Regions from separate parts of the Paenibacillus sp. IHBB 10380 genome, predicted to be linked through region 1. Evidence: predicted binding sites of a transcription regulator. Region 1 holds the regulator's gene; the other holds the start of a gene.
What was found. Region 1 encodes Rex, which represses fermentation and respiration genes when NADH is low (regulators of the CRP and FNR family bind a similar motif). Its sites were predicted from a motif close to TTGTGAAATATTTCACAA; they were not measured.

Region 1 (12,443 bases):
TCACACCTCAATCTGTCAATCAGATAGGGGGTTATCGAATTCAAGGTAAAGATGCCGCAGATGCTCAGCGCCTTATGGATGAGGCTAAAGCACTTGAAGCAGCAGGCGCCTTCGGTATTGTATTGGAATTAGTAACGGAGCAGGTGGCCGAAGCGATCTCCAAAGCATTATCGATTCCTACGATTGGTATCGGTGCTGGGCGATATTGTGATGGACAAGTGTTAGTGTTCCATGATGTCTTTCAGTTTGCTTCACCTTATCGGTCTAAGCGTTTCGTCAAAACTTATGGAGATGTGGGTACGATGATCCGTGAAGGTATTGGAAGTTACATTAAAGATGTGAAAGAACGTGCGTTTCCAGCTGAAAATCACGTTTTTTTAGCCGATGATGACGTTCTAGACAACCTATATGGGGACACTAAAGCAGAAAAGGTGGTGAGATCATGAAAGTATTCAGAACGATAAGAGAACTTCGTGAAGAGCTGAACTCCTGTAAACAAAGCCAAAGTAATGTTTCGGTTGGGTTAGTTCCTACAATGGGATACTTACATGATGGTCATGCCAGCTTAATGACACGTGCTCGTGGGATGAGTGACATCGTCGTTCTAAGCATTTTTGTGAATCCGATCCAATTCGGACCAGGTGAAGATTTCGAAACGTACCCTCGTGATGAAGAGCGAGATTTGGCATTAGCCAAGAGTCATGGGGTTGATATTGTATTTATTCCCACTGTTCAGGAAATGTATCCAAAGCAGGTTAAGACTAAAGTTGTTGTCTCCGAATTGACAAGCCAACTCTGTGGAGCATCTCGTCCAGGTCATTTTGACGGCGTGACTACAGTGGTGAGTAAGCTGTTCAATATTGTTAAACCGAATAGAGCATTCTTTGGTTTAAAAGATGCTCAACAGGTGGCGGTATTACAGCAGATGGTTACGGATTTAAATATGGATGTTGAGCTTATTACTTGTCCTATTATTCGCGAAGCGGATGGGCTTGCTCTAAGCTCACGCAATGTGTACCTTAGTCAGGAGGATCGCACGCAGGCTCTAGTCCTTTCACGCTCACTGAATGAGGTTAGGGAGGCTATTGACTGCGGAAGGGCAGCAACGGCTGCTGAAGCTCGTCTCATGCTAAATGAAATCATTCGAAGCGCTCCTCTAGCCGTAATTGACTATGCAGAAGTGTTATCTTTCCCAGAATTATCACGTGTAGAGGATGAAACTGTGCTCGTAGATATGCAAGGTGAAGTGATCATGGCATTAGCTGTTAAATTTGGAGGGACTCGGCTGATTGATAATATGTTATTTAAGCCAAAGGAGGCACTTTTACTTGTTTAGACACATGATGAAATCCAAGATTCACCGTGCAACCGTTACGGAAGCAAATTTAAACTATGTTGGTAGCATTACTATTGATGAGAATTTAATGGAAGATGCTGATTTATTGGAGAACGAAAAAGTTCAGATCGTGAATAATAACAACGGTGCTAGGCTTGAGACATACGTCATCCCAGGTCCCCGTGGTAGTGGTGTTATTTGTTTGAATGGAGCAGCGGCGCGTTTAGTTCAGCCTGGAGACACGGTCATTATTATTTCATATGCTGTCATGTCACAAGAAGAGCTGGTAACGCACAAACCGACAGTTGTGTTTGTAGATGAGCATAATCGGTCTGTACAGAAGATGGACAAAGAAGTTCACGCAACCATTTTATAAGAGGTTGTTCAAAAAGTCATCTATTGATCACGAAGCAACACTAGAAGAATATTCGGCATCGAATCTGAGTTCAACCCTCGAAGTCCGTTGCTCATGTAGGTTTGCCTACACTCCGCTACTCCTTCTTCGGCCCTGAACTCACCTTCTTGGTGCTGAATAGTCGACTTTTTGAACTCACACTATAAACCACAGGAATTGCACATTTAATGCAATGTATGGTAGTAGGGGATATTAAGTCACACTTCGACAAAAAATGAACGTAGGGTGATCAAGCTTACTAATTAAACCTTACTGAATTCATTTTTTTGTTAAGGGTGGGATGCAGGCTATGTTTCAACATGTATTCGCGGAAATGAACGACATGTTAGAGGAAATTGTCAAGCATTACCCTACTGCGCAGGATTCGCATAAGCAGTTATTGCTTCATAAGTGGAATATGCTCAAGTCCATGAGCGATGGCATTATGGAAGAATGGCTTTCTTTTGAAGAAAAGATGAGCAGCTTCCGAGAACATACCCTGTTACCTCCTGTTTTCTCTCTGGGTGAGGCCCCTGAAATGGGGATGGAGTCATTCGTCCGTGGTCAAGGATACTTCAAACTGCTCATGTATCGGCAGTCAATTCAGCAATTTTCTAACATTGTTTATGATTATCCGGATAGTCTTATTGCGCGTATGTACCTTGCAATGGCGCACCTCCATCTGGAGGAGACCACGGAGGCCATGATGCATTTGCAGTGGATTCTGCCTTTAGCGGAGCATAAGAGATTGAAAGCCATGATCTTCAATGCATTAGGGTGTATTCATGTCAAATTATCAGATTTAGGAAAAGCACAGGAGTATTTCACGATCGCATTGCAAAACGACCCAACGTTGCCAGAGCCTCTCGTTAATTTACAGGTCTGTCAAGATAATCGTGGTCAACTACAGTATGGCAATCAATTGATTACATTGATGTGAAAAAATGGAGTTTATGAAGTGAACAAATAAGACGATACATGTTGCTCACTAGAGCAATAATGTATCGCCTTTTTGTTCAAATATAAGAAAGTATAAGTTTCCACTATACTTAGTTGATATTTCTACGAGACACGGTTAGCGTCCCTCAAAGGACGGTAACCGTTTCTTCTTTAATAAATGTATTATTTTATATATGATTTGAATACTAAATATATTATCCTTCTTGTTTATTATTATTGCAGAAATAGGTGCTGTTTATGAGTGAACGTTTGATGCTTCGTTCTACTTGGTGAATAAATTGTGATCTTCTGTTATGCTGGTATTGAGACTGGATTGAAAGGGATAAGTAAATCATGAAATTTGCTGTACTGGACTTTGAAACAACAGGCAACCAGTCCGCCGATGAAATTATTCAAGTTGGACTTGCCATCATTGAAGAAGATCAAACGATATCCCGTGTATACGGGTCTTATGTTAATCCCGGGATACCCATCCCGCCGTTTATTACTAGCTTGACAGGTATCACAGAACAGGATGTAGTGGATGCTCCTTCTTTGGAAGAAATGATGATGGAGCTAGTTCCGCTTTTAGATGATGTGGTGCTGGTAGGTCACAATGTCGCTTTTGACTTTGGTTTTCTACAGAATGCACTGGATCGGTGTGGCTATCTGCCCTATGCAGGACGAATTCTTGATACCATGGATTTTCTCAAAATATGCTTTCCATCCTTAACGACTTATCAATTGGGGTTGGTTTCTGCTCATTTTGAAATTCAGCATGACCGGCCTCATCAAGCAGATAGCGATGCACTCGCCACGGCGCTTGTTTTATTGAAATGTCTTGATGAGTTATGGACGCTTCCACTGATCACATTACAGCGTTTAAGTGAGTTATTTGCGAACGAGGATAGTGACCTTGGTTGGTATTTTGATGGATTGTGTCAGGAGAAGGAGAAGCAGCCCGCTCAGGATCTTGAGAATCATACCTACTATCGCCAATTGGCACTTGCTGTAGAGGATTGGAATGAAATTGCACCTCCACGTGATAACTTAGAAGATAACCCACTTCGTTCAATGGATTTCCCACAGTATCTTGCGAGCATAGAAACCCGTCTTCGGGAAATTATGCCACAATATGAAGCGCGTGAATCACAAAGTATTATGTTCAGTGAGGTTATAACTGCACTCCAGAATGAGAAGCATCTTATCATTGAAGCGGGTACAGGGACAGGGAAGTCACTTGGTTATTTGATCCCTGCCATATATCAAAGCGTTAAGAACGATCAAAAGGTCATGGTTAGCACGCACACTATTAATCTTCAGGAGCAGCTCCGAGAACGTGATGTTCCTTTATTGACAGAGGTTGTTCCTTTTCCTTTTAAGGCGGCTATATTTAAAGGTAGGCAGCATTATTTGTGTTTGAGAAAATTTGAACATAAAATAAATAAGAGAGACTTCTCAAATCCTAAGGAAGACCTTCTAACAGCGGCTCAAATGTTAATATGGCTAACTCAGACAGAGACCGGTGACGACGAGGAGCTGAACTTGAGCGGACGTGGAGGCGATTTCTGGGATACGGTTGCTAGTGACTCCGAATCATGCTTAGGTCGTGCTTGTCCATGGTTCCGTAAATGTTACTATCATCGAGCGAAGCATGAAGCAGGAATTGCGGACGTCGTTATCACGAATCACTCTAAACTTTTTACAGATGTTAAGGCAGGGCACCAGCTTCTACCAGCCTATGAACATTTGGTGATTGATGAAGCACATCACCTAGAAGAAGTAGCGGGTAAGCATCTCGGACTTCAAATGAAATATTTCACGATCGTGCATACACTAACAAGACTTTATAAAGATAATCGTAGTGGTCAATTACCAGCCTTACGCCAGCAGATCTATTCTTCGGGCTATGAGAAGTCTTCTGAGTGGTCTTCCCTTATTGAAAGATTAAGTGGAGATTTGGTTGAGGTTAAGGAGCATTGGGATAGACTGAGTGATATGTTATTTAGTCTTCTGCCTGAGCGCAGTGATGCTGCACCTGGAGATACGGGTCAGTTTGTTCTACGCTTACAACCTACGAAGAAGCCACAGGATTGGGAGGCTGTATCTGCAATCGAGAATCAGATACATGTCATCTTAAGCGATGTGGTTCGTAAAGGTGAGAAGATGATAAACGAGCTCAGGGATGATCATGATGAATACAATTCAGATAGCTTAGTCACAGATATCAGTGGTCTCTTCAAGGATCTGAATGCGGAGAAGGAAGATCTTCGTTTTTTCATGTCACTCAATGATGCAGGAAATGTATATTGGATGGAAGCCAATGGTCATTTTCGAAGTAAATCATTGCAATTGTTCGCAGTCCCTATAGATGTGAGCAAGCAATTGAAGGAATTATTCTTTGATAAGAAGAAAAGTATAATATTAACATCTGCCACGCTATCGATTGAAAAGTCATTTCAGTATATGATCGAGAACCTGGGTCTACAAGAATCTGCAGACAGTAACCGACTGATGACAGTTCAACTGCCATCGCCGTTTCGCTACCGCGATCAGGCATTGCTTGTGATTCCTCGGGACTTCCCAAGTGTGAAGGGAAGCATTGGAGATGCGCTCTTTGTGAACACGCTGGTTAAATCTTTAGCAGATACGGCGATAGCTACTAAGGGGAGGATGCTTGTATTATTCACTTCATATCGCATGCTTCGTCAAGTGTATGAACCCTTACGTAGTGCGCTCTCTTCCAGTGATATTACCGTCTTAGGTCAGGGTGTGGACACAGGGAGTCGAAGTAAATTGATTCGCAGGTTCCAAGATAGCAGTGCCTCTGTGTTACTAGGAACGAGTAGCTTCTGGGAAGGTGTGGATATACCTGGTGAAGCGTTGACCTGTCTGGCTATCGTTCGGTTACCGTTTCAACCGCCGAATCATCCGCTTGTAGAAGCCAAAAGCGAGCTCTTGCAACAACAGAAGAAGAATCCTTTCATGAAGTTATCAGTACCTCAAGCGGTGATCCGCTTCAAGCAAGGCTTTGGTAGACTTGTACGTACAGCAAGTGATCGAGGCATTGTTATTGTATATGATACACGTGTTATAGAATCTTATTATGGGAAATATTTCTTATATTCATTGCCTGGTCCCAAAATGGAACATATGCCAATGAATCAGATGGTACCACGCATATCTGAATGGCTTCATGAGGGAGGGGCATCTTGAGGTGGCTTTATTTCAGCCAATAATTAGGAGGAGCAAGAATGAAATTCGAGAAAATATCAGAAGCTGTCGTCCGTAGATTGCCTGTCTATTTAAGGTATCTTTCGGAGCTTCAAAACCGTGAAGTTGCTACTGTTTCTTCGCAGGAATTAGGTCAAAAGCTTGAACTGAATCCTGCACAAATTCGTAAGGATTTAGCCTATTTCGGGGATTTCGGACGTAAAGGGATCGGTTATGATGTTGCTTATCTTATTGAGAAAATTCGTCACATCCTGAATCTTGACCAGCAAATTAATGTGGTGTTGGTGGGAGCAGGGAACTTGGGACAAGCGCTATCTAATTACAATATGTATCTTAAAGAGAATTTGAAAATCATTGCTGTGTTTGACTCTTATTCACCTAAAGTAGGCACAGAGATTAATACATTAAAAGTACAACCAATGGAAGAGCTTAGATCAACAATTATTGACAAAAACATTCGAATTGGGATCATTACAGTTCCGGCATTTGAGGCGCAAAGTGTAGCTGACCAACTAATTGAATCAGGTATCGAAGCGATATTGAATTTCGCACCTACCATTCTTAAAGCACCGCCTCATATTCGCATCCATGCTGCTGACTTCACAACCGATATGCTAAGTCTGGCTTATTATTTGAACAATAGAAAGGAAGAAACAATTCATGACGAAATCACCGACAAAGTGGATCATTAAGAACGGATCCTTTGCTGTCCTTAATCGAGAGCAACCGGTTATTCGAGGATATATGCTAATTGAAGATGATCTGATTACTTACATTGGGGAGCAGGCCCCTTCTGTTGAACAGGATATCCCCGTGGTTGATGGTACTCATTTGTTCTTCCTACCTGGATTAGTCAATACGCATGGGCATGCCGCGATGTCGTTGCTGAGAGGTTATGGTGATGATCTAGCACTTCAAGTCTGGCTACAAGAAAAAATGTGGCCAATGGAGGCGAAATTCACTTCAGAAGACGTATACTGGGGAACATCCTTGTCAGTCATAGAAATGCTAAAGGGAGGTACAACTACCTTTTTAGATATGTATGATCATATGGGACAAGTGGCTAAAGTTGTTGAAGGATCTGGTATGAGAGGCGTTTTAATGCGTGGTGTTATTGGTCTATGTTCTGAAGAGGTTCAGAATGTGAAGCTGAAAGAAGCTATCGCTTTCGCTAAAGATTGGCATGGCCAAGCAGATGGAAGAATCACGACGATGATCTCACCACATGCACCTTATACTTGCCCTCCAGATTTCTTCGAGAGATTTGTACAAGCCGCTCATGATCTAGATCTGCCTATGCATACGCATATGTCTGAGACGTTGAGTGAAGTCCAGCAGAATGTGAATGACTATGGTCTTAGACCTGTGGAGCATTTAGAGAAGCTAGGGATGTTTACACGCCCTTCGTTGGTAGCTCATGGGGTTCACTTAAACGATAAGGAAATTGAAATATTGGCTAAATATGATGTTGGTGTGTCGCATAATCCAGGCAGTAATCTGAAGCTTGCGAGTGGTATAGCAAGAGTGACAGATCTGTTGAAAGCGGGCGTTACGGTTTCGCTTGGCACAGATGGACCGGCCAGTAATAATAATTTAGATATGTTTGAAGAAATGCGTCTGGCTGCATTAATTCATAAAGGAATCTCGGGAGATCCAACAGCCATTCCTGCGGCAGAAGCGCTGCGTATGGGTACAGTGTATGGAGCCAAATCTCTTTTCTTAGACCGGATAGGTAGTCTTGCTCCGGGCATGAAAGCTGACTTCATTGCTGTAAATACAGACCAAGCTCATTTCTTGCCTCACACTGACTTCATATCTCATGCTGTATATTCAGCAAGTAGCAAAGATGTTGAGCATGTGTGGGTTGATGGTAAACAGGTTGTGAAACACGGTGCTTGTCTTACTCTCGATGAGGAACGCATTCGTCGTGAAGCACAGTCAGCATTCGAGGGCTTGTTGTCGCGTTAACAGCAAGGGTCTCACTCTCGGAGAAAGGAAGTTCAGGGTGAAGAATAAAAAAAAATGGATTCTGCTTGGTATTGTTATTTTTCTGCTGATATTGTTTGGACTTTATAGATATTACATATATATCATTCAAGATCAACACAGTCAGGAAACGACCGCAATCACTGCTGCCAAAAAAAATACAGAGTTGGTGAAGGTGACTGATACACAGAAATCAGTGTGGGACACCATCTCTTGGGTTATTGAAGGTAAGGATAAGGACCAGAGAGATCTCATGGTCTGGGTTCAATTTACTGAAGATAACAAGCTTGCATCGGGACTGAACGCAATACACAGCGAGCTGGTAGAGAACGGATTATCAGAAGAGCAAATACGATCCAAGATCATAAATGAAATACCGGGTATTGAGGAAATTAGGATTCAGCCTGGAATGTATTATGGTGAATATGTATGGCAAGTGTACTACTTGGAGAAAGACCATTATTACTACCGTTTTTATAAGTTCAAAGACGGTTCACCTGTAGGAGATCGTTATACATTACCTAATCGATAAATAAAGACTTTATTAAATATAAAAATATAAAATGACCGAGAATCCTTTGTGGAATCTCGGTCATTTTATATTGGTCGGATTGTATAGCTATGTGTGACCGGGTCTGACAATTCGACATTAATAAACAACAAATTTAAAATATAGCCACACATTACCTTCGAAAAAGGATATGCGATATGATATACTTTATCGTAGATTTACTTGATAGATTATATGTACACGATTTGTATATCAATATTGAGAAATTAAATTTTTGTCTATATATGAAAGGAGAACGACTAGTTGAAACCACGTGTAGTTCCTATACTTATTACTGTAGTCCTCTCTGGCGCCCTTTTATTTGGCGGTTGGTTTCTATACCGGCAAATGACTTTACAAAGTCCCCTCCACAATATGGTGACAAAATATGAGGGCGTAAATAGCGCTCAAATGGATATTACCAAAGATAAAATTGTTTTGAATCTTGATATTAAACCAAATACTCAGTTACCAGGACTTGTTCAACAACTAAAAACAGAAGGAAAGTCACTGGTTGGAAACCGTGTTTTACAGTTCGTTGTTGTTGATCATTCCTCTAATACATTAAATGAATTCTGGGAGAAAGCGATGTTCTCTGTAGCTGAGGCTATGGAGAATAAACGTTATACAGATATACCCAAGAAACTAGAGGAACTGACACAAGCATCAGGTGATGTGAAAGTGACAACTGAAATGGACGATACGAACGTGTATGTGAATTTGATTAGTACGACGGATGCTAAGGCTAGTAAATTTATTATTCTACCGCGTGATCCAGGTAAATTGGGGGTGTGGAACAATGCCAAGATGGACTAAAGAAGTTCTGATTGGATTTCTGCCTGTACTGATTATTTTCTTAGCCTTTATTGGTATCAATGTTGTTCCATTGCTGTTTGCAGCTATCTTGATCGGTGTTCTGCTGGTGGTCGCTAACAAGCGCGGAGGACTTGCAGTCGGTGCAGCAGCGGACCGTAAGCGGAAGAAGAATAGCATGAGCAAGCTTACCTTTGAAGAAATTGGGGGTCAAGACAATGCGAAGGAGGAGCTTCGAGAAGCTCTTGATTTTCTTAATCGATATGACGAGGTTCAGAAATTTGGGATTCGGCCATTGAAAGGTATTCTCCTCACAGGTCCGCCAGGAACAGGGAAGACGCTGATGGCAAAAGCGGCGAGTCAGTATACGGATTCGGTTTTCGTAGCTGCAGCCGGTAGTGAATTTGTTGAGATGTATGTTGGGGTCGGTGCAGGACGAGTTCGGGATTTATTTCGGGATGCTCGGTCCCGCGCTGCTAAGGAGAATAAGAAAAGCGCCATAATATTTATAGATGAGATTGACGTCATTGGTGGTAAGCGTGAGGGTGGTCAGCAGCGAGAGTATGATCAGACTCTTAATCAATTATTAACTGAAATGGATGGTATCTATTCATCGGAAAGTCCACGGATTCTAATCATCGCAGCGACGAATCGTAAGGAAATGCTAGACAGTGCCTTACTGCGACCAGGACGATTTGATCGGCATATTCAGGTTGATTTACCGGATAAAAAGGGAAGAAAACATATTTTACAACTTCATGCCAAGAACAAGCCTATTACGGAGGCTCTTGATATGGATAAGATAGCGGAGGAATCCTATGGATTCTCTGGAGCACAGCTCGAAAGTGTAATGAATGAGGCTGCGATCTACATGATGCGTGAGCATAAACAGGAGATAGAGCAGCGGCATATTTCCATGGCCATTGATAAGGTGATGATGGGAGAAAAGACGGATCGAGAATCAACCTTAGAAGAGAAAAGAAGAGTTGCGATTCATGAGTTGGGACATGCCATTATGGCAGAGGTAGTTCGCCCAGGTAGTGTAAGTCAAGTGGCATTAAGTCCACGGGGACAAGCACTAGGTTATGTGCGTCATAACCCACAAGAAGAACAATATCTGTATACAAAGTCTTTCCTCGAAGAACAGATTATGATTGCTCTTGGAGGGGCCGCATCGGAGGAAATTTATTACGGTGGACGGAGTACAGGTTCGAGTAATGATTTCGAACAAGCATTGAATATTGTCCAAACGATGATGAAATCGGGTCTGACCTCACTAGGTATCGTAAACATAGAAATGGTGACGACAGAAGAACTGATGAGAGAGAATAATGTGATTCTGGAGGCGTTAATGTCTCGAACTCGAGATGTACTAGAACAGCATCGTAACGTATTTGATCAGTCGCTGGACATCTTACTTAGAGAAGAAACACTCTCTGGAAATCAATTTCGTTGTCTATTTAGTGAATCTTCACTTTTACCAGCATAAAATATGATGCTGGTTATTTTTTTTTACTTTTGTTCCATGCTAAGATATTATTATATGTTGGAGTGAATAACGTATTTTTCGATAAGAAGGGTACAATATCGAATATACGACATAAAAAGGGAGTTGCATACCATATGTTATTTAAGAAGATTGGTGTCATAGGCGGTGGCACCATGGGACAAGGAATCGCAGAAATGCTAGCAGCAAAGGGCATTGATGTATTATTGGTGGAGAAATCTACAGAGAAATTAAACTATTCCTATAACATGATTGAGACAAGTCTTGATAAACAGCTAGAGAAGTGGGGTATTACTCAGGCAGAGAAGAAACTTATTCTCAGTAGAATTCATAAAGTAGAACATTTCGCTGAACTTGGAACATGTGACATGATTATTGAGACCATTTCCGAAGATTTAGATGCGAAGAAACAAATATTCTCACAATTGGACCAAGTATGTCCTAACAATATTATTCTTGCTAGTAATACATCAACACTTAGTTTGACTGAACTTGCAAGTTCTACGATGTATCCTGAACGTGTGATTGGAATGCACTTTATTCATCCGGTCGGAAAAGTGGATTTAGTTGAAATTATTCGTGGACTGAAGACATCCGATCTCACGTTTGTAGAAACGAAAAATTTCGTAGAAGACGTGGTAAGCAAAAAAGGAATCATGATCTATGAATCTCCTGGATTCGTATCTTCTCGTTTAATTTGTCTATTAATTAATGAGGCACTTCACATTCTGCAAGAAGGTGTTGCTTCTGCTGAAGACATCGATAATGCAATGCGTATAGGCTATCAGTTCCAGAATGGTCCTCTAGAAATGGCAGATCGTTTCGGACTGGACTCTGTACTTGCTGCTCTTGAAAGAATGTTCCGTGAATTTGGTGAATTGAAATATCGCCCATCCACCATACTTAAGAAGATGGTTCGTGCAGGGCATCTAGGTGTTAAAACAGGTGAAGGATTCTTCAAGTATGACAAGGATGGTGACCGGATATGAAAATTTTAGTTATTAATGCAGGAAGTTCTTCTTTGAAATATCAATTGTATGACATGACAGACGAGTCTGTTCTGGCTAAAGGCCTTGTAGAACGAATTGGAATGGATTCATCTATTATGACTCACAAACCTACGGGTGGTCAGGAAGTTACTGAAGTCAAAGAGATTCTGGAGCATACGACTGCAATTCGCAAAGTACTTTCTATGCTAACACATCCAGAACATGGTGTTATCAAGTCAGTGGATGAAATACAGGCTGTAGGTCATCGTGTTGTCCATGGTGGTGAATCGTTTAAGGCTTCTGCTCTTGTTGATAGTAATGCAAAGTCGGAAATTCGGCGCTTGATCGATCTAGCACCCCTTCACAATCCTGCGGCGATGATGGGCATAACAGCTTCAGAAACTAATATGCCTGGTACACCTATGGTTGTTGTATTCGATACCGCTTTTCATCAAGGGATGCCTGAAAAGGCTTATTTGTATGCCATCCCTAAAGTTCTTTATAACAAATACAAAGTACGCCGTTACGGCTTTCATGGTACTTCACATGAATATGTTAGTAAAGCAGCAGCGGAACATCTTGGTCAACCTATCGAAGACTTGAAGATCATTACCTGTCATATCGGAAATGGTGGTAGTGTTACTGCTGTACTTGGAGGATGTTCCGTAGATACTTCAATGGGGATGACTCCATTA
Region 2 (12,443 bases), 170 kb from region 1:
AAATGAAAATTTTAGACCTGTCAAGCCCCAAGGGTCTAAAGGTGATAAAAAAAACGATGGCTATATTGATTTGGAAGGCATTTATTATCAAGTGTATGCCCCTGAAAATCTAGGTAATAAAATAAAAGCGAGTATCAAGAAGCTCTATGAAGATTTCGAAGGTTTACATAAGTCTTGGAGTAATATTAGGAAGTTCTATTATGTATTAAATGATAAATATAAAGCAACTTATGCAGACATTGAGCTTGCATTAAAAGACATTGAGGATACATATAAGATTGAATGTAAGCCATTTCTTGCTAAGGATTTAGAAGAAGTATTTATTAATTTAAAAGAAGATCAAATTAAAATGATTATTGGAGATTATTTTAATGAGAATTCTATGGTTTACGAGATGGGCTTTAAATATATTAAATTACATAGGAATATAAATTTTATTGGTAGATCCAACTATATTAATGGTATAAGAAGCTATTTATTGAAAAAAAATAAAATAAATATAGTTGCTATTAAAGGCTTAGCTGGAACAGGAAAGACACAAACGGCTTTAGAGTACACCTTTCAATATCAAGATGAGTATTCTATGATAATGTGGATTAATGCAGAGAGTAAAGAAACAATCGTTGCTGACTATTTAGAAATCTATTATGATTTAGGTTTCACATCAGAGGGGATTAACATAAAAGATAAAGTTAAAAAAATTAAACAAATCCTTGAAGGGAAAGCTTCGTATGAGCATAGATGGTTATTAGTTTTTGATAATGCTACAAATGAAGATGATATTGTTGAGTTTATTCCTAGAAATGGAAATGGAGATGTGGTTATAACCTCTCAAAGTGATCATTGGTTTAATGTGGATCTACCTTTGGATCTAGGCGAATTGCCTAAGGAAGAGTCGTTAATCTTGTTGAAAAACTATTCACTAATTAACGATGAAGATGAGACTATATTAGAACTTTGTCGTGAACTAGGTTATTTAGCACTTGCATTAGTTCAAGCAGGTTCATATATAAGAATGGCTAAAACAACGATAAGTAAATATTTGGAGGATTTTAGGACTGAAAAGAAAAGACAGTATTTATTAGCTACATCAAGTCCGCTTGGAATTAGAGAACATATATCTAGTGACTATAATTTTGTTATATCCACTGTTTGGAAAAAGACATTCAATACTATAAATGGAAGTTATCCATTTGCGGTTAAGGTACTGCAAGGGCTCTCATTTATATCAACAACTGTGTTTCCTCTCGAACAACTAAGGTCATTAATAGAATTCCTGGACGACGATTCAGAAGATGGGAGTAACGCGGATAAGGTTATTGCTTGGTTAACAAATTTTTCGCTAATAACATTACATGGTAAGGGCATAACTATCCATACTCTTGTTCAGGTGGTAACACGCGATGATTTAAACAGTGAAGAGAGACACTATACGTTAGGAAAAATCTCAAAAGGTTTACTTTCAGGTTCTCGATATACTAATGATAATGAAATGAAGGACTTGGAAGAAACGAATTTAATGATTCCGCATTATTATAAAGTGACGAGTTTTCTAGAGACTAGTAGAATCTTCTTTAACCTCTACATTGAAATATTGTATTTATGTGGTAAGTTTCGTTCTCGAGAGAGTTTAATGTTTGATGAAGCAATTTTAACATTAAATAAACCTATACTTTTGTTGGAGCAAATATACGAAAATAAGATTATTTCTGAACCGGATTCTACATTTTATAGCAATTTGTCAAAATTTTATAACGAACTTGCTTTTGTATATGAACAACAAGGTTATTTAGAAAAGTCTATTCAACTATATCAAAAGTGTGTAGACCTAGATAAGATAAGTTACGGAGATACTTCAATTTATTTAATAAATAGATATAATAACTTAGCTGTTAACTATAATCATCTAGGAAAACATAATCAGGCATACCATTACTTTCAAAAATGCCTAGAATTAAATAAAGAAAATAATATGCCTGAAAAGAGTATGATATCAATTTACAATAATATTGGTTCAACGTTAACTGCTTTAGGGAGATTTGAAGAAGCAATCAAAGTGATTTATCAAACTATCAAATTAACTGAGGTTGCATATGGAAAAGACTATTTTGGACTTGCAAATTTGTATAATAATTACGCGGAGATTTTAGGGAAATTTGATCGTTTTGATGAGGCTAATAATTACTATATGGAATCTCTTAGGGTTTCTGAAAATAGATATTTAGATAAAAATCCATACAAAGAGATAGTTCTGAATAATATTGGTTTAAATTTTATTAAGATGTATAAAATTGATCAAGCAAGGGCTGCATTTGATGAGGCATTAGAAAGTATATTCAGTATATATGGTGAGACCCATTTAAGAACAGCAAAGACATATAGCAATATTGGACTAGCTTATATGGAGATTGATGATTTCGCAACTGCAAAAGACTTTTTTATTAAATCTGTGTTTATTGGAGAAAAAATTTATTTGAAACCTCACCCTGAAATGGCGAAATTTCTAAATAATTTAGGATGGGCTTATCAAGAACTGGATAAGTTGGATAAAGCAGAAGAATTTTTGGGAAAGTCAAAGGATATGTTTTTGAAAGTATTTGATTCAGAAGAGTATCCTGAATTCGCCACGACATACATTAATTTGGGTACAGTATTCTTGAAAAAAGGGTTGACAGTAAATCCTAAGTATTTTGAAGAAGCTAAGGCTTATTATAAAAAAGGTCTTAAAATTGATAAAGCTATATATGGAGAATCGAGCTTAGAGGTAGCAAATGATAATATTAGCTATGCACAATTATTAACACAAATTAAGAAATATAAATTGGCCATAGAACATTGTTCAAAGGGATTGGAAATTTATCGGGATAAATTCGGAGAAATTCATCCTCGTATAGGAGAGTTATACGTATATATAGGTATCAATTATTATATTCTTAAGGATTATGATCAATCAAAAGCAAGTTTTAAAAGCGGAGTTTTTGTATTAAAGAATTATTTGGAAAATGAAAAGTTACGTCAATTATACAATTATGCATTTTTATATTTAAAATTAGTGATAAAAAATTGATCTGATAGAAACTTACTTTATGCTCCTTGCCACAGAGTGGATACTGAAAAAGTTTAATTCGCGATATTTAATATTGTTGTAAAACAGCGACTCAAAATTGTCCTTAAATTTAAAAAAATCTTTCCTGAGTTATCTTTTCATTCGCTGCCCCTTCTCCCACCTTTTGGGTAAACTAACCCTTAGCAATACTTTACCCAAATCCAACACGAAACGAGTTGATGCCCTATGATAAAGTCGCAGTATCTACTGCAGCATGCGTATAAGCTGGCGAACTGGTTTCCCTGGTCGGAAGCTTTGAAATCGCTAAGTGTGACAATAAGCTGCTCTTCTTATCTATTGGGTATAGCTAGTTATTGATTTACACGTACCTGTCACTGATGAGATGTCACAGCACGTTGCAATTGTAAGGGCTCCTGCTTTGAGATCCAGAAAAATGGGTCCTTGATGAGCCATTTGAAGTGCTTGAGCTTTTACAAAACAGCAATACTATCCACTTAGGCATGTAGATTAAACAGCAATCAACATCAAATTTAAGATCAAAAAGACTTGCTCGAAGTCATCCTTACTTCGAATAAGTCTTTTGCTATTCCTAGCCTTATCCTGAACCTACAATGCATATGTGATCCAAGCATGCTTGCTCACATAATTCAACAAGTGCATCTAAATCGCTTACAATCCAGGGCTTTGGATTCGTGCTTAAGATGTTACCTGCAGAAAGTCGGCTCAGTACACGAGTGACTGTAACTCTTGTTGTCCCAGCATATTTGGCTAACAGTTCGTGGGTGAGAGGGATCGTGATTACAATACCTTCCGTAGTCGAAGTACCGAATTGGTTAAGCAGTCGGAGAAGATATTTAAGCACACGTGTCTCCGCACTATAATAGGAATCTCCCATATGTATAGCTAGATTACGGTGAGTCATTTCGAGAACGCGATATAGATGAATAAGGAGTTTAGGTTCAGATTCGACCTGTTGGAGAAATTGAGTTTTATCGATGACAATTACTTTGCTAGGTTGTATGGCTTGTGCATCGGCAATATAACCACCATGGAACAATGTGTTATGACCAAGAATATCACCTGCGGAAAAGAAACGCCGAATCCGTTCTCGCCCGTCTTGATCGGCCAGGTAAGTAATCACAACACCTTTTTGAATAATATAGATAAGTTCCGCTGGATCGTTATTATGAAAGATATGTTCATTTTTACGATAACGTCGCATGCTACCCAGGTTGTGTTTGTGGATTAACGCTAAAAGCTCATTTATGTAGTGTGGTAGTTCTTTATTTTCATACGAGTTATCGATTTTACTTTTATTCATGGCTGTACCTCATCATGATATGTATTTACTTTGGTATACACCGATACAGAAATATTTTCCTGATCATGGATAATAAGTGTAGGCGTTAGGTTAGGAATTGAGATCGAATGCCAAGTTTTGTGAATCATATCACAAAATACATGGAGATGAAACAGGGAGGCAACATGAATTATTTTAAGAAGGGTTTATCTGGGGTTGTAGTCGCAGCATTGATGTTAACATCCATTGTGGGGTGTTCAAGTGGAAATTCTGATTCGCCTAATGCTACAAATGTTGATGGTACGTTAAAAACAGGTCTGTATGCAGCAGAAGCTGATGGTTTTCATGGCAAAATTAAAATTGAACTAACGGTTGACGATGCTGGTAAAGTTGGAGCCATTAATGTCCTTGAGCATGGCGAGACAGCGGGTGTCGGTGATGTTGCGATCAAACAAATTCCCGCCGATGTTGTTGAATATCAAAGCTTGAACGTTGACAGTGTATCTGGCGCAACATTTAGTAGTAACGGAGTTAAAGAAGCGATTGCAATTGCACTTAAAGATGCAGGAGCAAATGTAGATGAATGGAAAAAGAAAGAAGTTGTTAAAGCGGCAAAAGATGCTATCGAGATGTCCGCTGACGTCATCGTCATTGGAGCGGGTGGTGCTGGTTTAGCAGCTGCACAATCGGCGAAGGAAAACGGTGCTTCTGTCATCGTTATTGATAAAATGGATCGTATTGGGGGTAACACAGCATTAGCTGGTGGCGCGTACAATGCAGTAGATCCAGAGCGTCAATCCAAGCAAGATATCGAAGATTCCTTGGATAAGCATTTCACGCAAACATTCAAAGGTGGCGATGAAAAAGCGAATCCTGAACTGGTACATTATCTTGTAGATAACGCACTTGATGGTATTCACTGGCTTGAAGGGCTAGGACTGGAATTCTCCGATGAAGTATTTACGGTTGCTGGTGCATTATGGCCTCGTAGCCATCGTCCGGTGAATGAGCATGGTGGTTTTGTTACAGCTCTTCAAGCATCCCTAGAGAAGAATGATGTTGAAGTCTTGACGAAGACAGAAGCGAAAGAACTAATTATTGAAAATGGTACGGTTGTTGGTTTGAAAGGAACCTCTGATGGCGCAGATATTACAATTCGCGCAAATAAAGGTGTTATCTTAGCAACAGGCGGTTACGCTGCAAGCTTAGATATGCGGCATAAATATAATCCTGAAATTCCGGATAGTGTGCAAACAACGAATCATCCGGGCGCAACGGGGGATGGTCTAGTACTTGGTGAGCAAGCAGGAGCTAACTTGGTAGGAATGGAATATCTTCAATCTTTGCCACTGGGTGATCCAGAAACAGGAAGCTTGACAGGATGGTTGGCTAAGGGTGTTGAATCCTATATGTTCGTGAATAAAGCGGGGGAACGTTTTATTCGTGAAGATGCACGTCGTGATGAAATGACGCAAGCATTAATGCAACAAGAAGATTCTTTAATGTATGTAATTGCGGACAGCAACACATTTACACCTGGAACAAAGAACAATTTCGATGAAACCATTGAACAACTTGTTGAAACAGGAAAAGTAGTTCAATCGGATAGTCTAGAGGAATTAGCGAAGAAAATTAACGTTGACCCTGAGACTTTCACAGCAACAATTGAGTACTATAACCAAACGGTAGATAGCCAGAAAGATGAGAAATATGGACGTGAAATTCTCGCGAAGAAAATGGACAAAGCACCTTACTTTGCAAGTCCACGTGTACCTACAGCGCATCATACGATGGGTGGATTGGAAATCAACACGAATACCGAAGTGATCAATACCGCTGGTAAAGTAATTCCTGGTCTTTATGCAGCTGGCGAAGTAACAGGTGGAATCCATGGATCTAACCGTCTTGGCGGGAATGCAATTGCGGACACGATTGTATTCGGAAGAACAGCAGGAGCGCAAGCAGCAAAATTCACACCAGCATCATAAAAAAATCTATGCAGTCAGCGCGTGCCGGTCCATCGGCGCGCGCTATTTAAGTTTATCCAGAAATCGTTGGTTGTTAGAAAAGTGCTTCACTCTTCTGTCTTTTCAACTGGTGAGCATCATGGTGAAGAAGCTTTTAAAAAAGGGTTATACATCATAATCTGCGGAGATTTAACCAAACTTATCATATGAACGAATTTGGGACGTCTGTTGCTGAACAGACTGCGTATTCTTAGAACCCATCTATTGTGTTCCCACATATAGCTATGTTATTTTATTATGGTGATTGACAATCAATTTTTAAATTTTTGGTTTTATGGAATTAGCCTGTAAAAGAGGAGAATAAATACACCATGATCATTCGGCAAATATTCAATAACAACGTCATTCGTGCCGAGGACCAGGTTGGTCACGAATTCGTGGTGATTGGCAATGGTCTGGGCTTCAAGAAGAAGATGGGGCAGAGAGTTGACGAGGATAAAATCGAAAAGACCTTTATGTTGAAACCCGATAATGTACCGCAGAAATTGATTGATCTGATCGGGGAGACATCTGCCGACTATTTCTCATTGGCTGATGAAATTGTAGGCTTCGCAAAGATGGAAATGGGAGACGTTTTTAACGAGAATATCTATATCACTTTGATTGACCACATCCACTTTGCCATTGCCCGCTACCGGAATTCCATGAATATCAAGAATGCGTTGTTCTGGCAGATCAAGAAATTCTATCCGAAGGAATTTGCGGTCGGTCAGAAAGCGCTGATCTTGATTAAGAAATATTTTGATCTCGAAATGGACCAAGATGAGGCGAGCTTCATCGCTATGCATTTTGTCAATGCGCGCCAAGACAGCCAAGGAATGCAGAAGACGGTTGAAGTGACCAAGGCCATGAGTGATATTATGAACCTCATATCGGATTATTATCAGCTGAAACTTGATGAGAATTCATTCAGTTATTCTCGCTTTATTACCCATCTGCAGTACTTCCTGCAGCGGATGCTAAACGGAGAACAGGAGAAATCTGCATCTGGAGACAATTTTCTGTACGATCAGATTAAGGACAAGTTCCCGGTAGCGTTCCAGTGCATGAATCAGATAAACAATTACTTGGAGAACGAATATGAAAGCGCTATGACTATTGATGAAAAAGTATATCTGACGATTCATATTCAGCGGGTGACTTCAAGGGGAGGATCGGGATTGTGAATAAATGGAAAGCGAAAAAGTCTTGCATACGCTTTCCTAATCTATTATAGTAAAGGCACAACCTAAACAAAAGGATTGTTACTGGTAATGCAGGCGATACCTAAACGAGTGTGTACGATCACATCTGTGATCCTACTCTTTCGTTTAGGTATTTTTTTTACCCAAAATCACTTTCATCAAGAGGGGGAATCAACATGGATAACAAAAAGATGGCTGAAGACATCGTAGATCTTGTCGGTGGGGAAGAGAATATCAATGATTTGGTTCATTGTGCTACCAGACTTAGATTCAGTTTAAAAGACAACAAAGAAGCGCAAAGAGAGCAGCTTGAGAAGCATGAAGGGGTTATTACCGTCGTAGAAAGCGGGGGCCAGTTCCAAGTTGTAGTTGGGAGCAGTGTCGCCCATATATATAGCGAGATTGTTAAGAACACAAATTTTGCTTCCAATACTTCTACGAAACAAGATAACCCAGACCAAAAAGTATCGACGATATCTAAAGTGTTTGAAGTTATCTCGGGGAGCTTCTCGCCGCTCATTCCAGTTATGGCTGGATCAGGGATGCTCAAGGCACTTCTTACTGTACTGACCATGCTGGGCTGGATGTCCGATACATCCGACACTTACATGATTCTGTCGGCAGCTAGTAATGCCGTCTTCTATTTCCTGCCGATATTCCTTGGTATTACACTCGGTTTGAAGTTGAAAGCGAATCCTTACGTAGCAGGGGCTATCGGTGCCGCCCTAATGGAGCCTAGTTTCACGTCATTGATGGACAGTAATACTGCACATTCGTTCCTTGGTATACCACTGGTAATCGTCAGCTATGCATCTAGTGTGTTCCCGATCTTCATTGCGATTAGTATTTATGTGCTATTGGACAAACTGTTGAAGAAGATTATTTTGAAAGATCTACAGATTTTCATGGTCCCGATGATCGCACTTATGATTATGGTTCCGCTTACTATTATTGTTCTAGGGCCCTTCGGGACCAACATTGGCGATTGGATTGCAGCAGGTGTGACCTGGTTAATTGGAGTCAGTGGTATTTTATCAGGTATTGTACTTGGCGGGGGCATGACATTCATGGTGGTGTTTGGATTACACTGGGGCTTTACACCAATCACGCTGCAAAATATTGCGAACGGAGGCGATCCGATCGAAGCAATGGCTTCTGCAGCAGTGTTTGCTCAAATTGGTATCGCACTTGGTATTTTCATCAAAGCTAAAAATGATAAGTCACTGAGAACAATCGCTGGTTCCACCGGAATCACCGGACTGCTAGCAGGGGTAACAGAGCCTATCGTGTATGGATTGATTCTCAGATACAAAAGAGTAATTCCTATTGCTATTATAGCAGGAGCTCTGGGTGGAGCGATAAATGGTCACTTCGGTGTTAAATATACAGCATACGTGTTCCATAATATTTTCTCGATTCCTGTAGAGAAACCAACCGGTATATTTGTAATTTCCATGATTGTTTCTCTTGGCTCGGCTTTCTTGCTGACACTGTTGTTCGGCTACGAAAGCAAACCGAAGATGGTAGAAACGGTAGATGGTGTAGAAACTTTAGAACCAACACCAACACCAACACCAGCGCCTGTCTCTCCTTCGGTTAGTCCAATTGTGGATTTGAAAAAAGAGTACATTTACAGCCCGTTGACCGGTGCGGCATTACCACTTAGTCAGGTTAACGATGAAGCATTCTCGTCCGGGGCAATGGGTAGAGGACTGGCAGTGGCCCCAACGGTAGGAGAAGTAGTCGCTCCCATGGATGGAACTGTGACTTCTCTATTCCCGACCGGACATGCGATCGGCATCACTTCTGAGGCAGGGACAGATGTCTTGATGCATATAGGTGTTAATACCGTTAAACTTAAAGGTAAGCACTTTACTCCTATGGTGAAAGAAGGAGACAAAGTGAAGCAGGGAGATTTGTTGATTCGCTTCGATCTGGAACAAATTAAGGCAGCCGGTTATGAAACGGTCACTCCAGTAATTGTTACACTGACGCAAAATGAGGTCGAAGTTTTTGAAACGACTCAATCTGAAATTGAGAAGAACGATATTCTTTTGACACTAGTTGTCTAACTACGATATTTAAGGAGGAATTGAATATGTTACACAAAAAATTAAGCGCATTCCCTGAGGATTTCTTATGGGGAGGTTCAACATCGGCCTATCAACTCGAAGGTGCTTGGGACGAAGATGGCAAAGGCCCATCCGTCATTGATTTTGCCAATCATGTAGAAGGAGTTACCGATTTCAAGGTTTGCAGTGACCATTACCACAAATATAAAGAAGATGTGGTATTGATGGCAGAAATGGGTTTTAAAGCTTACCGTTTCTCTATTGCTTGGACGCGGATTTATCCGAATGGCGACGGAGAAGTGAATCCGAAGGGACTAGCTTTCTACAGCTCGCTCATTGATGAACTATTGAAATACGGTATAGAACCAATTGTGACGATGTATCATTTTGACCTACCGTATGCGCTGGAAGAACGGGGTGGATGGTCCAAACGAATTACCATTGATGCATTTGAACAGTATGCCAAGACGTTATTCGAACATTACGGTGATCGTGTTAAATGGTGGTTGACCATTAATGAGCAGAACATGCTTATCCTGCATCCTGGATCTATTGGAACACTCAATGAAAATATGGTCGATCCTCAAAAAGAGCTTTATCAGCAGAACCATCATATGCTGGTAGCTCAGGCCAAAGCTATGGCATTATGTCATGAAATGCTTCCGAACGCGAAGATTGGACCTGCCCCAAATATCGGTGTCATCTACCCAGCTAGTTCCAGTCCTGAAGATATGCTGGCTGCCGACAATTATGCAGCAATCCGCAATTGGCTGTATCTGGATATGGCGGTGTATGGTCGTTACAATCATATTGCCTGGAGCTATATGGTGGAGAAAGGTTATGAACCTGAGATTAAGGAAGGCGATATGGATATTCTCAAGGCAGGAAAGCCAGATTTCATCGCTTTCAATTACTACACTTCCCAGACGGTGGGTGAGAGTAAGAATGATGGTAATGACTTCTCCCATACAGGCGATCAGCATGAGATTGTTGGCGAGCCAGGAGCATACCGCGGTTCAGTCAACCCGAATCTGCAAAAAACTGAATTCGGTTGGGAAATTGATCCGGTTGGATTCCGTACTACATTGCGCCAGATTTATTCCCGCTATAACTTGCCATTGATTGTCACTGAGAACGGATTGGGTGCATTCGATAAATTAGAAGAAGACAGCACTGTAAATGACGATTACCGCATTGATTTCTTCCGTAAACATATTGAGCAGATCCAACTGGCTCTTACGGACGGCGTTGAGGTCTTTGGTTTCTGTCCATGGTCTGCAATCGACTTGGTCAGCACGCACCAAGGATCCAGTAAGAGATATGGCTTCATCTATGTGGATCGCGACGAGTTTGACTTGAAGGAAATGAGACGGGTGCGTAAGAATAGCTTCTACTGGTATAAACAGCTGATCGCCTCGCGCGGAGAGAAGCGCTGATTAGGCCGAGGGGGCAGAGGTGTAAAGCGTTCATATGTATTTGAATAAAAAGGCGGTTTACCAGGTGTGGGGCGCTAGAACCGATAGAAGAGTTAGTGTTGATCAGGAATTTTGTCGTCATATGACAACATGTGTAAGAAGACAAGAACATATACCTAATAGAATCCGCGCTGGCGCGGATTTTTTATTTAAATATAAGAAAGTATAAGTTTCACTTGATACTCTATTCCTTATATTTCCGCTGAAATGGGTACCGTCTTTGAAAAGGACGGCATAGCCGTTTCTACTTGTATGGGTACAAAAATGTTTGTTATTCAAGCAGCGGAAATTCAGAAAGGCAGTTCCTAAGGGGAGTCCACTGAAAAAGTCCCTACTAATTTTTGAGACTATATATCTAAGGAGTCAGTTGTAATTACGGAGAATATTTGGACTTCCGGCCGCTGTTGTCTCCAAATTTCCTGAATGGTACCGCTGTTAGCGGATGAAATACGGAGACAAAGGCGGTCGCTATCGCTTCTACAGTTCCAAATTTCCCATTCGCTACGCTCCTCTGATGTTATTTTTTAGTTCAAGTTATATAAGAAAAAATCAGGCATCTTTGGAGTTCAATGAAAACTCCATTTTCTATTAACAAGGCCTCTTCCTCGATCTTTCCGAGGATAATGAAGGAGCAAAAGCAAAAACGAATTCAGTCAGCATCAAATCCACGGAGCATTATGAGCAGTAAGCTTTCCAAGCATACACATCAGGTCTCGTTAGCATGTACATGCAAGGGGCAATGGCTATATTTGCAGTAAATCTCAAAAGAATATTGATTCTATTAAAGGCGAATTCTCACTCACTAGAATAGAGTGGAATTCGGCTTAATCAATTTAGGCTCATTTAACAGATTCTTAAAACACACGTTATTCAGTGGCCTCCCTAAGGGGGCTGTTTTTTTGTTTTCCTTATCTAAATGCATTGTATGGGAAATAATAATAAAAAGAACAATATTTCCAAACTTATGTTGTTGAAATGAGGGGTCTTTATTCACGGAAGTAGAAAAAAACGAAGCGACTGTTCGTTCATTCCTAGTTGCTTCGCTTAAAGGGGTCCCTAGAGTCATCTTGATCGAGAATGCAATATCGGGATTTATCATCCTTGTGGCGATCGCGATAAACAATATTTGGTTAGGGATTAACAAGAAAACAATATACGGATTTATTCGGACCGACAACAGGCGATGTCATTCGGATGGCAGATAGCGAACTATTCATTCGAATTGAGAAGGACTATACGCTGTATGGCGATGAATGCAAGTTCGGCGGCGGCAAATCAATTCGTGATGGTATGGGACAGTGTCAGTATCCGCTGGCAA

Region 2: the regulator Rex is predicted to act here: its motif matches at 4,506-4,523, upstream of UB51_RS06430 (flavocytochrome c).

The regions. Positions count from the first base shown of each region.
Region 1 covers NZ_CP010976.1:1,245,203-1,257,645, forward strand. The annotation lists gene panB (3-methyl-2-oxobutanoate hydroxymethyltransferase) at 1-446, shown strand, start outside; gene panC (pantoate--beta-alanine ligase) at 443-1,336, shown strand; gene panD (aspartate 1-decarboxylase) at 1,329-1,712, shown strand; gene UB51_RS05680 (tetratricopeptide repeat protein) at 2,041-2,670, shown strand; gene dinG (ATP-dependent DNA helicase DinG) at 3,024-5,885, shown strand; gene UB51_RS05690 (redox-sensing transcriptional repressor Rex) at 5,924-6,595, shown strand; gene UB51_RS05695 (amidohydrolase) at 6,564-7,871, shown strand; gene UB51_RS05700 (cell wall elongation regulator TseB-like domain-containing protein) at 7,909-8,421, shown strand; gene UB51_RS05705 (hypothetical protein) at 8,704-9,255, shown strand; gene UB51_RS05710 (AAA family ATPase) at 9,239-10,741, shown strand; gene UB51_RS05715 (3-hydroxyacyl-CoA dehydrogenase family protein) at 10,876-11,748, shown strand; gene UB51_RS05720 (acetate/propionate family kinase) at 11,745-12,443, shown strand, end outside.
Region 2 covers NZ_CP010976.1:1,412,653-1,425,095, forward strand. The annotation lists gene UB51_RS06420 (tetratricopeptide repeat protein) at 1-3,067, shown strand, start outside; gene UB51_RS06425 (Crp/Fnr family transcriptional regulator) at 3,663-4,388, opposite strand; gene UB51_RS06430 (flavocytochrome c) at 4,553-6,355, shown strand; gene licT (BglG family transcription antiterminator LicT) at 6,706-7,560, shown strand; gene UB51_RS06440 (beta-glucoside-specific PTS transporter subunit IIABC) at 7,755-9,650, shown strand; gene UB51_RS06445 (glycoside hydrolase family 1 protein) at 9,677-11,086, shown strand; partial or broken gene UB51_RS26895 (hypothetical protein) at 11,751-11,936, shown strand; partial or broken gene ureC (urease subunit alpha) at 12,263-12,443, shown strand, end outside.